3 linked regions of the Sphingobium yanoikuyae genome follow. The protein of the gene in region 1 interacts with the protein of each later gene in a pairwise test. Links are inferred from orthologs where the notes say so. Each region holds a gene or a part of one and is shown in the gene's direction. Other genes may lie near its edges.

Region 1 (8,186 bases):
CGACGATGTCGGACATGCGGTCGGACAGGCCGGTGCCGTCGGGCAGGATGCTGGCGCGGTTGTCGAGCCGGTAGCTCTGGCCGACATTGGCGTCGAGCGTGAAGTCGGGCAGCGCCAGATTATATTCCAGGCCATAGGTGATGCGGCTCGAATCCTCGAACCGGTCATAGCCCGCGAAGCGGTTGAGCGCGAAGAGGTTGCTGTCCTCCAGATCGACCGACCGGGCATCCTCATTCGGCACCGACAGGTTGGCGAGATGGGGGGAGGCGACGATCTGGACGCGTGGGGCGATACGCTGCACGCCGCCGAAGGCCTCACCCATGAAGGGCCAGCGCATGTCGACCGCGGCGGCGGCGATGCCGCGCGCCTTCCAGCCCGGATCGCCGGCATAGCTGATCGTGTCGGTCAGCAGATTGTCGCTGCTGTGATAGACGTCGCCGCGCAGATAGGTGGTGAAATTCACTTCCTGGCCAAGGCCCGTCAGCTTGCGCAGATTCCATTCGAACGCGGCAAAGGCGCGCTGGGTGTCCTGCCCCTCGGTCCGGGTGATCGCCAGCGTATTGGCCTGGAACTGCATCTGGCCGCCGAGCAGCGGATCCTTCATCCGCAGCCGATAATCCATGACCGGCAGGGCGATCGGCATCTGGCCCTGGGGATCGTCGACGCGCAGCGTCTGCACCGCCCAGCCAGCGAGCGAGAAATAGCTGTTCTCGCCGATCCGCTGGACGCCCAGGGTTGAACGCAGCCGGTCGTCGCGGCTGATATCGTAGCGGCGCAGGAAAGTGCGGTCGGTGGCGACGCGGATCGACCCGTTGACGCTCCATTCGGGCGACAGCTGCATGCCGCCGCTGGCGTCGATCGCGCCGCGAATATCCTTTTGCGAATCGGTCGGCGTGATGCCGCTCGACCGGCTGCCATAGGTGGCATAGCCGGTGATCTGATAGGCGCCGCGATCGTAGAGATGGCGGAAATTGCCTTCGATCATCGGCAGCGAATCGCTGTAGACGTGTGGCGTGACGGTCAGGTCGCGATTGGGCGCGAGCTTGAGATAATAGGGGACCGCGACCTCGAAGCCATTGACCCGGTCATAACGGATATTGGGGACCAGAAGGCCGCTGCCGCCATCGTCGCCGACCGGATGCGACAGGCCCGGCACCGGGATCAGCGGCAGGCCGAACAGCTCGACATTGGCGCGGGTATAGGAGACGCGCTGCTTGGTCGGGTCATAGACGACCTTGACCGCGTTGATCTGCCAGGTCGGTTCCTTGGGGCAACCGTCGCTGCCCTCCACCGGACAGCCGGTATAGGCGGCGTGGTGCAGCGTATAGACGCCATTGACCCGCTCGCCCTTGGTTGCGGCCATGCGGCCGCCCTTCTGGAGGACCAGCAATATATTGTCGACCGCGCCATCCTTGAGCGTATCGGTGACATCGAAGCGATCACCATAGGCGACATTGCCGTCGGGATCGATCACCGAGACGGCGCCCTGTGCCTCGACCTTGCCGGTGTTGCGGTCCCATACGATCTTGTCGGCGCGCAGCCGATTGCCGTCGCGCAGCAACTGGACATTGCCGGAGGCGGTCACGACTTGACTGTTGGTGTCATATTCCAGCGTATCGGCGGCGAAGCCGATTTCCTGGTCATTGTCGGGCACCGGCGCGTCGGGCGCGTTGATTGGCGTCTGGGGCTCGTTCAGCTTGGGCTCGGGCGCCTGTTGCGCATGGGCCAGCGGCGCCGCGAGCAGGCAGGACGAGGCAGCGCCGGCAAGCAGCGCCTGTTTGAACGACAGGGGAAACACGGAAATCTGCAAGCGTAGGGGCCTCTTTGTGGGCACTTCTGGTCCCTGCCTATCGCACTGCTTGGCCCGCGCCGCAATCGCTGCTCGCATTCGGGACGGCGGAAATCCGCCGAATGGCTTTGCAGAGCGGCAAAGCCGCACTATCTGGCTGAAACAAGAACGACACGGCATTCCAGAGAAAAGGCCCCCAGATGGACATCCAATTCAGCCCCACGCGCCCCCAAGTCGACACGTTGGTCCTTGCCGTGGCGAAGGGGTCTGTCGACAGCCTGCCGCTCGCCGCATCGGCCACGCTGGTCGCCGGCGCCGCCGCCGCGCGCTTTGCCGGTGAGGCAGGCGGCAGCGTCGAGAGCTTCGTCGAGGAGGGCGGCGCGGTGCTGCGCGTCCTGCTGCTGGGCATCGGCAATGGCAGTGCGGCCGACCTGGAGCGGGCCGGCGGCGCGCTGACCGCCAAGCTGTCGACCAGCGGCGCGACCCACGCAGCGGTCGAATTCCCGGCCGGCGTCAGTGGCGAGGATGCCGCCCGGCTGGGCCTGGGCGCGCTGCTGCGCAGCTGGCGGATCGACACTTATCGCACGCGTCAGCCCGAAAAGGCCAAGCCGACGCTGGCGACCGTGACGATCGTCGCGACCGGCGCCGAGGCCGAATGGGCCAAGCTGTCGGCGGTCGCCGCCGGCGTTGCCTTCACCCGCGAACTGGTGTCGGAACCGGCCAACATCCTCTATCCCGAAAGCTTCGTCGCGCGCTGCCAGCATCTGGCCGAGCTGGGCGTCAAGATCACCGTGCTGGACCGCGCGGCGATGACGGAGCTGGGCATGGGCGCGCTGCTGGGCGTGGCGCAGGGGTCGGCGCGTGAAGCGCGGCTGCTGGCGATGGAATGGGACGGCACCGATGGCGCCGCCGACAAGCCGGTCGTGTTCATCGGCAAGGGTGTGACCTTCGACACCGGCGGTATCTCGCTCAAGCCTGGCCCCGGCATGGAAGACATGAAGTGGGACATGGGCGGCGCCGGCGCCGTGGCTGGTGCCATGAAGGCGCTGGCCGGTCGCAAGGCCAAGGCGCGTGTCGTCGGCATCTGTGGTCTGGTCGAGAATATGCCCGACGCCAATGCGCAGCGCCCCGGCGACATCGTGACGTCGATGTCGGGCCAGACGATCGAGGTGCTGAACACCGACGCCGAAGGCCGGCTGGTGCTGTGCGACGCGGTGACCTGGGCGCAGAAGACCTATGAACCTGAAGTGGTGATCGATCTCGCCACCCTGACGGGGGCGATGATGATTGCGCTCGGCAGCGAGCATGGCGGCCTGTTCGCCAACGACGATGCGCTGGCCGACGACCTGCTGGCGGCGGGCAAGATCAGCGGCGAGAAGCTGTGGCGCTTCCCGCTGTCGGAGGCCTATGACAAGCTGATCGACAGCCCGATCGCCGACATGAAGAATATCGGCCCGCGCTTCGCTGGCTCGATCACCGCTGCCCAGTTCATCAAGCGCTTCGTCAACGAAGGCGTGAAGTGGGCGCATCTCGACATTGCCGGCATGGTCTGGTCGGACAAGCCGGGCGCCACCGCCGACAAGGGCGCGACTGGCTATGGCGTGCGCCTGATCGACCAGCTGGTGGCCGACAAGTTCGAGCGCTGAAGCCGGTGCAGGTCGACTTCTACCAGCTCAGCCGCGATCCCGTGGAAGGGGTGCTGCCCGCGATCGCGGCGCGCATCCTGGACATGGGCGCGCGGCTGCTGGTGGTGGCCGACGAGCCGGAACGGCTGGCCCGCATATCGGCGGGCCTGTGGGCGGGGCCACCCGAAAGCTTCCTGGCCAATGGGCTGGCAGGCGACGGGGTGGACGCCGCCCAGCCGGTGCTGCTGGCGCAGAGCTGCGACGCTGCCAATGGCGCGAAGCATATCGCGCTGGCGGACGGGGTGTGGCGCGAGGAGGCGCTGGGCTTCGAGCGGGCCTTCTATTTCTTCGACGCGGACACGATCGACGGGGCGCGGGCCAGCTGGCGGGCGCTCAGCAAGCGTGAGGGCGTGACCCCGCGCTTCTGGCGGCAGGAAGGCCGCAAATGGGTGCAGGGGCCGTGAACGCCCGGAAATAGGGACTTCTACCAAGCCCACTCGCGCCCCTCTTGCGAAGTGATCCGGCCCAGTCTAAAGGGCGCGCAACTTTATTCCAACAATCCGGAGTTATGAGGGCCATGGCCGTCACGCGCACTTTTTCGATCATCAAGCCCGACGCAACCCGTCGCAACCTGACCGGCGCCGTCACCAAGATGCTGGAAGAAGCCGGCCTGCGCGTCGTCGCTTCCAAGCGCATCCGCATGAGCCGCGAGCAGGCCGAAGGCTTCTACGCCGTTCACAAGGAACGCCCCTTCTTTGCTGACCTGGTCGCCTTCATGATCTCCGGCCCGGTCGTCGTCCAGGTTCTGGAAGGCGAAAACGCCGTGACCCGCAACCGCGACATCATGGGCGCCACCAACCCGGCCAATGCCGACGCCGGCACCATCCGCAAGGAACTGGCCGAATCGATCGAAGCCAATTCGGTCCATGGTTCGGACAGCGAAGAAAATGCCGCGATCGAGATCGCCTATTTCTTCAAGCCCGAAGAAATCGTCGGCTAAACCCGACACCCGTCCACGGACGAGCAAAAGGCCCGGCGCTCCCGCAAGGAGCGGCCGGGTTTTTTGTTGCTGGGGGCGGGTGGTAGGCGACTGTCCGTAATCCTCCCCAAGCTTGCTTGGGGAGGGGGACCGCCGAAGGCGGTGGAGGGGCAAGTAGATGAGGTCGCGCCATTGCCCCTCCGTCAGCGCTTCGCGCTGCCACCTCCCCAAGCAAGCTTGGGGAGGAACTGAGACGTCAGCTTGCGGCCTGCCTGAACGTGGCCGTGCGGCCCTAGCGTTTCGTCTGGCGGGCCCAGCGGGCGTCTATCTGGGACTGGGCGCTGGCGCCCTGGGCGTGGCTGACCAGGGAGAGGCCGCGCAGGGTCAGCTTGTGGCCGGACAGCCATTTGCCGGCGATGCCATAGCCGATGTCGTAGACGGCGGAATCGCTGTGGGTGTCGCCATTGACGACGAACTGGGTGACGATGGTCACCGGCAGTTTCTCGTCGCCGATGCTGTCGTCGGGCAGCTTGGCGGCATTGCGCGCCTTTTTCAGCGCATCCTCGAACCAGCCGGCCTCGATCCGCGGTTCGCCGGTCGTGTCGACCGGGGCGATGCCGAGCGCCCTGGGGAAATGGATGGTCTGGCTCTGCACCAGCTGATCGGAATCAGTGGGCTTGAGCGTCAGGCGGCTGTCGCCATCGGCCGAAGCGTTGAGCACCAGCCGGGCGGCGCGGGCGGAGGCCTTGCTGCTTTCGGCGGCCTTGCTGGCGCGCTCGTCCTTCTTGTCGGCCCAGTTGAGATAGAGGGTGAGGGCGGAGATCAGCACCGCCGCCACCGCCAGCAATTCGCCCAGCGTGATCCAGCGCCTGCGGATGCGGGCGGCTTCCTCCTTGCGGGTCTCCTGCTTGGCTTCGGGGCTGTCGCTCATCGGGTCAGGCCGTCTGGGGCGGGACTTCGAACTTGTCGATCACCCATTCCTCGGCCTGCGCCTCGCCGATCCATTCCTGCATCCAAGGATGGGCGATGATCGCGCGCATATAGGCTTCGGCAAAGCGGGCGACGGGCAGCTGATAGGTGATGAAGCGGGTCACGACGGGCGCGAACATCAGGTCGACGGCGCCGAACTCGCCGAACAGGAAGTCGCCCTCGCCACCATAGCGGGCGCGGGCCTGGGCCCAGAGCTGCATGATCCGGCTGATGTCGTGAGCAACGGCCTCCGACGGCGGGACCGGGTCATAGATCTGGCGGATGTTCATGCTGTGCTCGCGGCGGAGCGCGGCGAAGCTGCTGTGCATTTCTGCCGCCATCGAGCGGGCCATGGCGCGGGCACCCGGATCGGTCGGCCAGAACTGGTCGCCCTCGGCCTTTTCATTGAGATATTCGACGATGGCCAGGCTGTCCCACACGACGATGTCGTCGCCATCCCACAGGATCGGCACCTTGCCGGAGGAGGGGGCGAACTCATCGCCCTCGCGACGCTTTTCCCACTCCTCGTCATAGAGGGGGACGACCACTTCCTCGAAGGGAAGGCCGGAGAGCTTGCACGCCAGCCAGCCGCGCAGCGACCAGCTCGAATAGGCCTTGTTGCCAATGAACAGCTTCATCATGGCCATGTCTTAGCCGGGCGGGCTTCGATAAGTCGAGAGCCGATAGAGAGGGCTTTCCACTTCGCGTCGAACCGCCTAAGGGGCGGGCATCCCCGGGGGGCCGCTCATGCGCGGCTGAGAGGTGGTCAGCAGACCACGACCCGCTGAACCTGATCCGGCTGATACCGGCGTAGGGAGGGCAAGGCGGCAGGTCCGTCGTCCCTCCTGTGGAGTGGACGTGAGATGAAGACTGCCCGATTGCCCCATGTTGGAAGCGCCTGCCTGACGCTGGCCCTGTTGATGATTGCATCGCCCGCGATGGCGGAGGATGAGCTGGACCAGTCGACCAATATCCAGGTCGTCGGCCATCCCGACCCCGAAGGCCTGTTGCCCGATCAGAGCGCGCCCAAGGCGGTCAGCGCGATCTCCACCGACTTCATCATCAAGCAGGCGCCGACGCTCAACGCCTTCCAGCTGGTCAACCTGCTGCCCGGCGCCAATGTCTCGTCCAGCGACCCCTATGGCCTGTCGGCATCGTCCAGCCTGACGCTGCGCGGCTTGGGCCAGGACCAGATCGGCGTGTTGATGGAAGGCGCGCCGCAGAACGACATCGGCTATTATTATGCCTATCCCTCGCAATTTGCCGATGCGGAGAATGTGCGCCAGGTGATGCTGGCGCAGGGCGCGGCAGATATTGACTCGCCGGTGGTCGCGGCGGCCGGCGGCCTGTTGTCGCTGACGCTGGATGATCCCAGGGCCGAGGCGGGCGGCCTCGTCAACCTGTCGGTCGGTTCCTATGACGAGCGGCGCGTCTTTGCGCGGATCGACACGGGACGGATCGGATCGACCGGGCTGAAGGCCTTTATTTCCTATTCCAACAACCGCGCCGACAACTGGCGCGGGGCGGGGCATGACCAGCGCCAGCATATCGACGCGAAGCTGCTGAACGAATGGGGCGAGGGTAACCGGGCGAGCATCGCCTTTTCCTTCAACGACGCCAAGACATCGACCTATCCCAGCCCGAGCAAGGCGGACTGGGAAGCCTCTGGCCGTGGCTATAATTTCGACGAGACCTATAGCGAGGGGAATACCAACTACTGGCGCCTCTATCGCGCGCCGTTCCGCAATTTCTACGTCGCGGCGCCGGTGCATCTCAAGCTCAGCGACACGCTGAGCTTCGACAGCAGCGCCTATCTGCAGATGGGGCATGGCAATTCGCCCTATGGCACGCAGCTGACCACCACCGGCAATTATCTGGGCACCGAGGAACTGACCCAGCCGATCGACCTGCCCGGCGCGGTGGATGGCGTCGCTACGGTGATGGGCAACTGGACCGGCAAGCAGTTCCGCGTCGGCGACGTCAGCAAGCTGACGCTGCAGGCCGGCGCGCATCGGATCGTGGCTGGCCTGTGGTTCGACTATGGCACGGACCGGGTGACGCAATCCTATACGTCGATCGATGCCGATGGCCGGCCGGTCAACCAGTGGGGCTATCAGGACAAGGCGATCCGCACCGCCGACGGGCGCCTGCTGGCCTATGAAAATCAGCGCACGGAGACGGTCACCAAGGGCTTCTTCCTGTCCGACAGCATTGCGGTGACGCCCAAGCTTGGCATCGACATCGGCTTCAAGGGCGTCAACCTGCTGCGCAACGGCCGCAACTATTTGCCCGGTCCGCAGTCGACGGTGCGGATCGACAGCTTTGCCGCGCTGCCGCGGGCGGCGATCCATTATCAGCTGGACGACCGGCAGCAGCTGTTCGCCAACATTACCACCAATTTCCGCACGCCCAACGAGTTCGCGCTCTACAACAGCTATTATGGCGGCGAACTGGTGAGCCAGGGCACCGACGGCCTGAAGAATGAATATTCGATCTCGCAGGAACTGGGCTATCGCTATATCGGCCCCAGCCTGTCCTTCTCGCTGACCGGTTTCCATTATCATTTCCGCAACCGCCAGGTGGCGACGGTGATCGACAGCGGCGGCGCGCTGGTCAATTCGACCATCAACGCCGGCAGCCAGAGCAGCTATGGCCTGGATGGCGAGATCGACTATCGCCCGGCCAAGGGGATGAGCATCTATGCCTCGGCCGAATATCTGCACACGCGGCTGAACGACGATCTGGCGATCAACGGCGATTATCTGCCGACCAGGGGTAAGCGGGCGGTGTCGGCCCCCAGCTTCCAGTTCGCGCTGGGCAGCAC
Region 2 (2,852 bases), 2.7 Mb from region 1 along the record:
ATCGGCCCATTTCGGCGCGGCCGGATCGAACTTCACATAATCCTTGAACAGCACGGTGGCGACGTCGGCCATGCCCATCGGCATGCCGGGATGGCCGCTGTTGGCAGCCTGCACGGCGTCCATGGAAAGCGCCCGGATGGCGTTGGCGAGCTGCGTGTCGGAAACGGTCATAGCGGGAAGATGTCTTTCATGACTGGCATGGAACGGCCCGCGCGAACGGGCGAGTCGATTTGGGTTCCCTTTGTCGCGTCAATCCCCATGCGTCAACCGCAGGCGGGGCGTGGCGCGCGGCAAGCCGTCCAAACAGCGCTTTTGCAAGGCGAAAACATTGGCTATGCAGAAAATATGGCAAGCGACCGCATGATGCAGGCGATCGGCACGCTGGAGCGCGCGATCAGTCGGCTTGAACAGAATGTGGCCAGCCTTTCGCAGGCTGTCCCCCATGGCAATTCCGGCATCGACCAGATGGCCGCCCAAGCGGCATTGCAATCGCTGGACGATCTGATCGGGGAATTGCGGGGGCGCACCGATGGCTGAAATCATGTTGCAGATCGCCGGCCGCCCCTATCAGTTGCGCTGCCGCGATGGCGAGGAAGCGCATATGGCGCATCTGGCCCAGATCATAGAGGACAAGGCCTATCAGGCGCAGCGCAGCACGCCGGGCCTGACCGAGGTGCGCACGCTGCTGTTCGCGGCGCTGTTCATGGCGGACGAACTCAACGAACTGAAGCGCGCCGCAGCCGGCCGACAGGAGCGGCTGGCGCTGGATGGCGACGACGAGCCGGCTGCCCGCGCGGTCGAGGCACTGGCCGCGCGCGTAGAAAAGCTGAGCGAGGCTCTTGCCGCCCGCGCCGCCGACGCCTAGATTGGCGGCGACGGGCACTGCCTGGTGCGAGCTTTAGCGAACATCCCTGAGGCGATAATCACATCCACGGGGGCTGTCCCTGGGCGGGCTCTGGCCCGATCTACATGGTCCCCACCTGACGTTGAGGCGTCAGAGGATATTCCAGCAAACGGCCAAGGCGGTCCCGTCACCCTCCTCTTCCCAGCAAAGGCACCCCATGCCCGACGACAGTGATGCCGCCGACAAGTCGACCCTGCGCGCGATCGCCCGGCAGCGGCGGCGCAACTTCGTCGCCTCGCTCGACGCGCTGACCCACAGGCTGGCGTTCAAGGCCGTCCCCTCCCCGCTCGCCCACCGTATCGCCGACGCGCAGGTGATCGCGCTCTACATGGCGCTGGATGACGAGGCGCCGGCGCAGCGTCTGGCCCCGCAACTGGGCGTGATGGGCAAGCAGGTGGCGTTGCCGCGCGTGCTCGATCGACTGGGCAGCATGGATTTCCTGCTGTGGCGGCCGGAGGACCAGCTGTTCCCCGGCCTGTTCGGCACCAGCCACCCCGAGCCATCAGGCGGCGCGGTGGCGCCGGATGTCATCATCGCGCCACTGCTGGGTTTCGACCAGCGGATGAACCGCCTCGGCCAGGGCGGCGGCTATTATGACCGTGCCTTTGCCCGCCATCCCGATGCCTTGCGCGTCGGCCTTGCCTGGTCGGCGCAGGAACTGGATGATGTGCCGGCCGACCCATGGGATCTGCCGCTCGACATGATCCTGACCGAAACCGCCGTGATCGAGGCAACCTGACTCCGATGAGCATCGACCCGCGCCATTATCATCAGCCCAGCTGGCGCAAGCCGGCCGGCATGTTCGCGATCCTGGGGCTGATCCTGGGCTGGGCCGTGCTGGTCGGCAGCCTGGCGCCGCTGATCGGCCAGTTGCCGATGTGGGGCCAGGTGCCGGTCTATATTTTCCTGGGCCTGATCTGGATCTGGATCCTGCCGCTGCGGCGGCTGCTCGCCTGGATGGAAACGGGGCGCTGGCGTCAGGGTTAATCCCGATGCCCAGCCCATGGTGTTTCGCCTTATCCCTGAGCGTTAGGCGACCATAGCGGACGCATCGCGACCATGCGCGATGCAGGCGGCTCGCCGGGAACGGGGGCAACGGCATGTCCATGCGCCAGTCACCAGCATCGGCCGCCCATGCCGCGGACCGCCCCCTTCGATCATCCTGCATTCTCCGGGCGGCGCCACCCCGCACCGGTCTCAAGCCATGTCCGGTGGCAGGCGCACAGTGCAACAGGAGGCGTTGATGGTTCCATTGAGCAAGCGATTGTTTGCCGAATGTTTCGGTACATTCTGGCTGGTGTTCGGCGGGTGCGGCAGCGCCGTGCTGGCGGCGGCCTTTCCCGATGTCGGCATCGGCCTGCTGGGCGTTGCCCTGGCCTTCGGCCTCACGGTGCTGACCATGGCCTTTTCCATCGGCCATATTTCGGGCTGCCACCTCAACCCGGCGGTGACGATCGGCCTGTGGGCCGGCGGCCGCTTCCCGGCCCGCGACATCGCCCCCTATATCGTCGTGCAACTGGTGGGCGCGGTGATCGCAGCCGCCCTGCTGCTGTTCATCGCCAGCGGCCAGCCGGGCTATGAGCTGGCGCCCAACGGCCTGGCGGTCAATGGCTATGGCCTGCATTCGCCAGGCGGCTACACGCTCGAATCGGGGCTGGCGATCGAGATGGTGCTGACCTTCGGCTTCCTGAGCGTCATTCTGGGCGCGACCGACAGCCGCGCGCCGGCGGGCTTTGCCCCGATCGCGATCGGCCTGGCGCTGACGCTGATCCACCTGATCAGCATTCCGGTCACCAACACCTCGGTCAATCCGGCGCGCAGCACCGGCCCTGCCCTGCTGGTCGGCGGGCTGGCGCTGCATCAGCTCTGGCTGTTCTGGGTGGCGCCGATCATCGGCGCGCTGGCCGCCGGCGGCGTCTATCGCTGGCTCGCCAACGAACCGCTGCCG
Region 3 (2,977 bases), 3.2 Mb from region 1 along the record:
GCGCCGCTTGGGCGCAAAGAGGAAATAATCATAGGCCGCGCGGGCCGCCTGGGCCATGATCTGGTCGCGCGAGACATGGCCCCGGCTGTCCTTCATCACGAAGACGGTGATGGCGAAGCGGCGGCCATCGGGCAGGCCGATGATGCCGACATCATTGCCGACGCCGTTGAGCGACCCGGTCTTGTGCGCGACCGGGGTGCCGGGCGGCAACATGCCCGACAGGCGCAGTTTGCCGGTCTGGCAATGGCCCATGATGGTGAAGAGCAGTTGCGTGCTTTCCGGCTTCAATGCCTTGCCCGATTCATAGGCGACCAGAAGCTGGTTCATCGCCAGCGGTGTCGCCGTGTCGCGCGGATCGAGCATGAAGTCCATGTTCGGCAGGTCGCGCACGTCGCGCCGCTGGATCATCGGATCGGCGCGGCGGGCGGCGCCGGCATTCTGCTGGAAGGTGCCGGACTGGGGATTGATACCCATGGCGCGGTAGAGAAGATGCGCGGTATCGCTGTCGACGCGCAGGCCATGGATGCCGAGGCCGGCGACGAAATCGCTGACCGCCTTCGGCCCGCCGGCGCGGGCGACCAGCACGTCGGTCGCATTATTGTCGCTGCGCGTCAGCATGAGGTCGAGCAACTGGCTGACCGGCAGGGTCGCGCCGGGGCGCGAGAACATCCAGGCGATGCCGCCCTCGCTCGCCAGCGCGGGATCGAGCGCGAGCCGGTCGTCGAGCTTGAGGCTGCCGGCATCGACCAGCGAGAGGATACGGCCCGCGACCGCGACCTTGTAGGCGCTGGCCATGGGGAACAGCGTGTCGCCATTGCGCGACTGGACCTCACCGGTCTGCAGATCCTGCACCGCGACGCCGACCGTGCCGTCCGACAAAGCGGCGAAGCGATCAAATTCGGCCAGAAGATGCGCCTCCGCCGTCAGCAGCACCTGTGGCCGGGGCGGCGGACCGAAGGCATCGGCGCTCGGCAAGGGCGCAAAGAACAGGCCAAGGGCGGCGCAGCTGGCGCCAATTTGACGGAGAGACGGCATGGCCCGTCTGTCGCCCATCATGGGTCGGGTGGCAAGATATTTGATCGGCTTTTCCCGCGGTTGACGCAGGCATGCCGGGGGTTCATCACGCCGGCCATGAACGACACCATCAAGCTGCACGAAAGCTGGCGCGCGCCGCTGCGCGACCAGTTCGCCAGCCCCCATATGCAGGGCCTGAAACAGTTCATCGAAGCGGAAAAGGCGGCGGGCAAGCGCATCTTCCCCAAGGGGAATGAATATTTCCGGGCGCTGGACCTGACGCCGCTGGACCAGGTGAAGGTGGTGGTGCTGGGGCAAGACCCCTATCATGGCGAGGGCCAGGCGCATGGCCTGTGCTTTTCGGTCCAGCCCGGCGTGCGGACGCCGCCATCGCTGGTCAATATCTACAAGGAGCTGGAGAGCGACCTTGGCCTGCCCCGCGCGCGGCACGGCTTTCTGGAGCATTGGGCGCGGCAGGGCGTGCTGTTGCTCAACAGCGTGCTGACGGTCGAGATGGGCCGCGCAGCGTCGCACCAGGGCAAGGGCTGGGAGACGTTCACCGACGCGATCGTCCGGCTGGTGGCGCAGAAGGAGGAGCCGGTCGTGTTCCTGCTGTGGGGCGCCTATGCCCAGCGCAAGGCCGGCTTCGTCGATTCCGGGCGCCATCTGGTGCTGAAGGCCGCCCATCCATCGCCGCTGTCTGCGCATAACGGCTTTCTGGGCTGCCGCCATTTCTCGCAGGCCAATGACTTTCTGGAGGCCAAGGGGCGCGGCGCGATCGACTGGCGCCTGCCGGAGCCGGTGGCATGAGCGGCCCGGCGGTCGCCCTGCTCTACCAGGCGCTGCCGCCGCCGGTGATCGACGGGCTGCGCAAGGATGCCAAGCCCGGCGGCTATTCCGACGGTGGGGCCGATATCGGCTTTGCATTGAAGGGCCTAGGCCGCACGGTGGTAACGCCGGTGCCCACGCCCGATCCGGCGCAGGCGATGCAATGGGTGTTCCCCGACACGGCCGACGGCATAGCAGCCGCGATCGCGGCAGGCGCCGACACGATCTGGGCCAATAGCGTGCTGTTCGAGGGGCATCCGATCGAGGCCGTGATGGGCCAGGTCGCGATCGTCGGCCAGACCCCGGCCGCCACGCAGAAATATGACGACAAGTTCGCCACCAATCGGATGCTGGAACAGGCCGGCTTGCCGGTGGCGCGCGGCTTTTTGCTGGCTGATCGGCCGAGCGAAGGCGTGCATGCACTGGCCGATGTCGGGCAGGTGCTGGCCGATCTGGCCATCCCCTTCCCGCTGATCGTGAAGCCGGTGCGTGGGCGCGGCAGCCAGGGCGTGACGCTGGTGCGCGATGGTGACGCGCTGAACGCCGCGGCCCGCAGCCTGATCGACGAAGGCAAGTTCGGCACGCTGCTGATGGTCGAGGAATTTCTGGACGGCGAGGAAATGACCATCACCGTCCTGCTGCCCGCTGCGCCGCGCCCGCCCGGCACCACGGGGAGCGGCCATTGCGCCCTGCGCCCGGTGCTGCGTTTCGACCAGAAGGACGGTGTCGCCCCCTATAATGGCGATGTCGCGGTGACGCAGAACAGCGTCGCGATCGGCCCGGAGCGGATGGAAGAAGCCCCGGTGCTGGCGATGCTGGAAGCCTGTGTGAAGGCAGCGGGGCTGGTGGAATCGCGCGCGGTGATCCGCATCGACTGCCGCGCCGATGCCAGCGGCCAGTTCAAGCTGTTCGACCTCAACATGAAGCCGAACATGACCGGTGCGGGCCGGCCGGGCCGCGCGGACCAGGATTGCCTGTCGGCGATCGCCGCGCGGGCCGATGGCTGGTCCTATGCCCAGATGCTCGACGCGATGCTGGCGACGGCCTGGAAATAACGCCCCTAAATCCAGTGCCCAGAATCATTGAGGCCCGGTCCCACTTGCGCGGGCCGGACCCCTTCCCTCTCCAAACCGGA

What was found. The genes of interacting proteins can lie anywhere in the genome.
Region 2: the proteins of ndk (region 1) and HH800_RS13995 interact in binary tests that used the Escherichia coli proteins (3 or more experiments, as listed by UniProt). The link is inferred for Sphingobium yanoikuyae from one-to-one orthologs.
Region 3: the proteins of ndk (region 1) and ung interact in binary tests that used the Escherichia coli proteins (3 or more experiments, as listed by UniProt). The link is inferred for Sphingobium yanoikuyae from one-to-one orthologs.

What each region holds. Positions count from the first base shown.
Region 1 is NZ_CP053021.1:140,662-148,847, forward strand. The notes cover bases 2,747-5,702. They hold ndk (nucleoside-diphosphate kinase), read left to right. Parts: upstream 2,747-3,991; coding sequence 3,992-4,414; downstream 4,415-5,702. Other genes in these bases: HH800_RS00725 (leucyl aminopeptidase), read left to right, coding at 2,747-3,435; HH800_RS00730 (DNA polymerase III subunit chi), read left to right, coding at 3,441-3,878; HH800_RS00740 (hypothetical protein), read right to left, coding at 4,686-5,324; HH800_RS00745 (glutathione S-transferase family protein), read right to left, coding at 5,329-5,702. Also shown: HH800_RS00720 (LPS-assembly protein LptD), read right to left, coding at 1-1,810; more of HH800_RS00725, read left to right, coding at 1,990-2,746; more of HH800_RS00745, read right to left, coding at 5,703-6,003; HH800_RS00750 (TonB-dependent receptor), read left to right, coding at 6,226-8,186. UniProt on the Escherichia coli protein: Major role in the synthesis of nucleoside triphosphates other than ATP. The ATP gamma phosphate is transferred to the NDP beta phosphate via a ping-pong mechanism, using a phosphorylated active-site intermediate.
Region 2 is NZ_CP053021.1:2,868,963-2,871,814, forward strand. It holds HH800_RS13995 (5-formyltetrahydrofolate cyclo-ligase), read left to right. Parts: upstream 1-1,061; coding sequence 1,062-1,643; downstream 1,644-2,852. Other genes in the region: tkt (transketolase), read right to left, coding at 1-171; HH800_RS13985 (hypothetical protein), read left to right, coding at 181-537; HH800_RS13990 (cell division protein ZapA), read left to right, coding at 530-865; HH800_RS14000 (DUF2842 domain-containing protein), read left to right, coding at 1,649-1,891; aqpZ (aquaporin Z), read left to right, coding at 2,148-2,852. UniProt on the Escherichia coli protein: Involved in the removal of 5-formyltetrahydrofolate.
Region 3 is NZ_CP053021.1:3,383,031-3,386,007, forward strand. It holds ung (uracil-DNA glycosylase), read left to right. Parts: upstream 1-1,131; coding sequence 1,132-1,824; downstream 1,825-2,977. Other genes in the region: bla (class A beta-lactamase), read right to left, coding at 1-1,035; HH800_RS16485 (ATP-grasp domain-containing protein), read left to right, coding at 1,821-2,897. UniProt on the Escherichia coli protein: Excises uracil residues from the DNA which can arise as a result of misincorporation of dUMP residues by DNA polymerase or due to deamination of cytosine.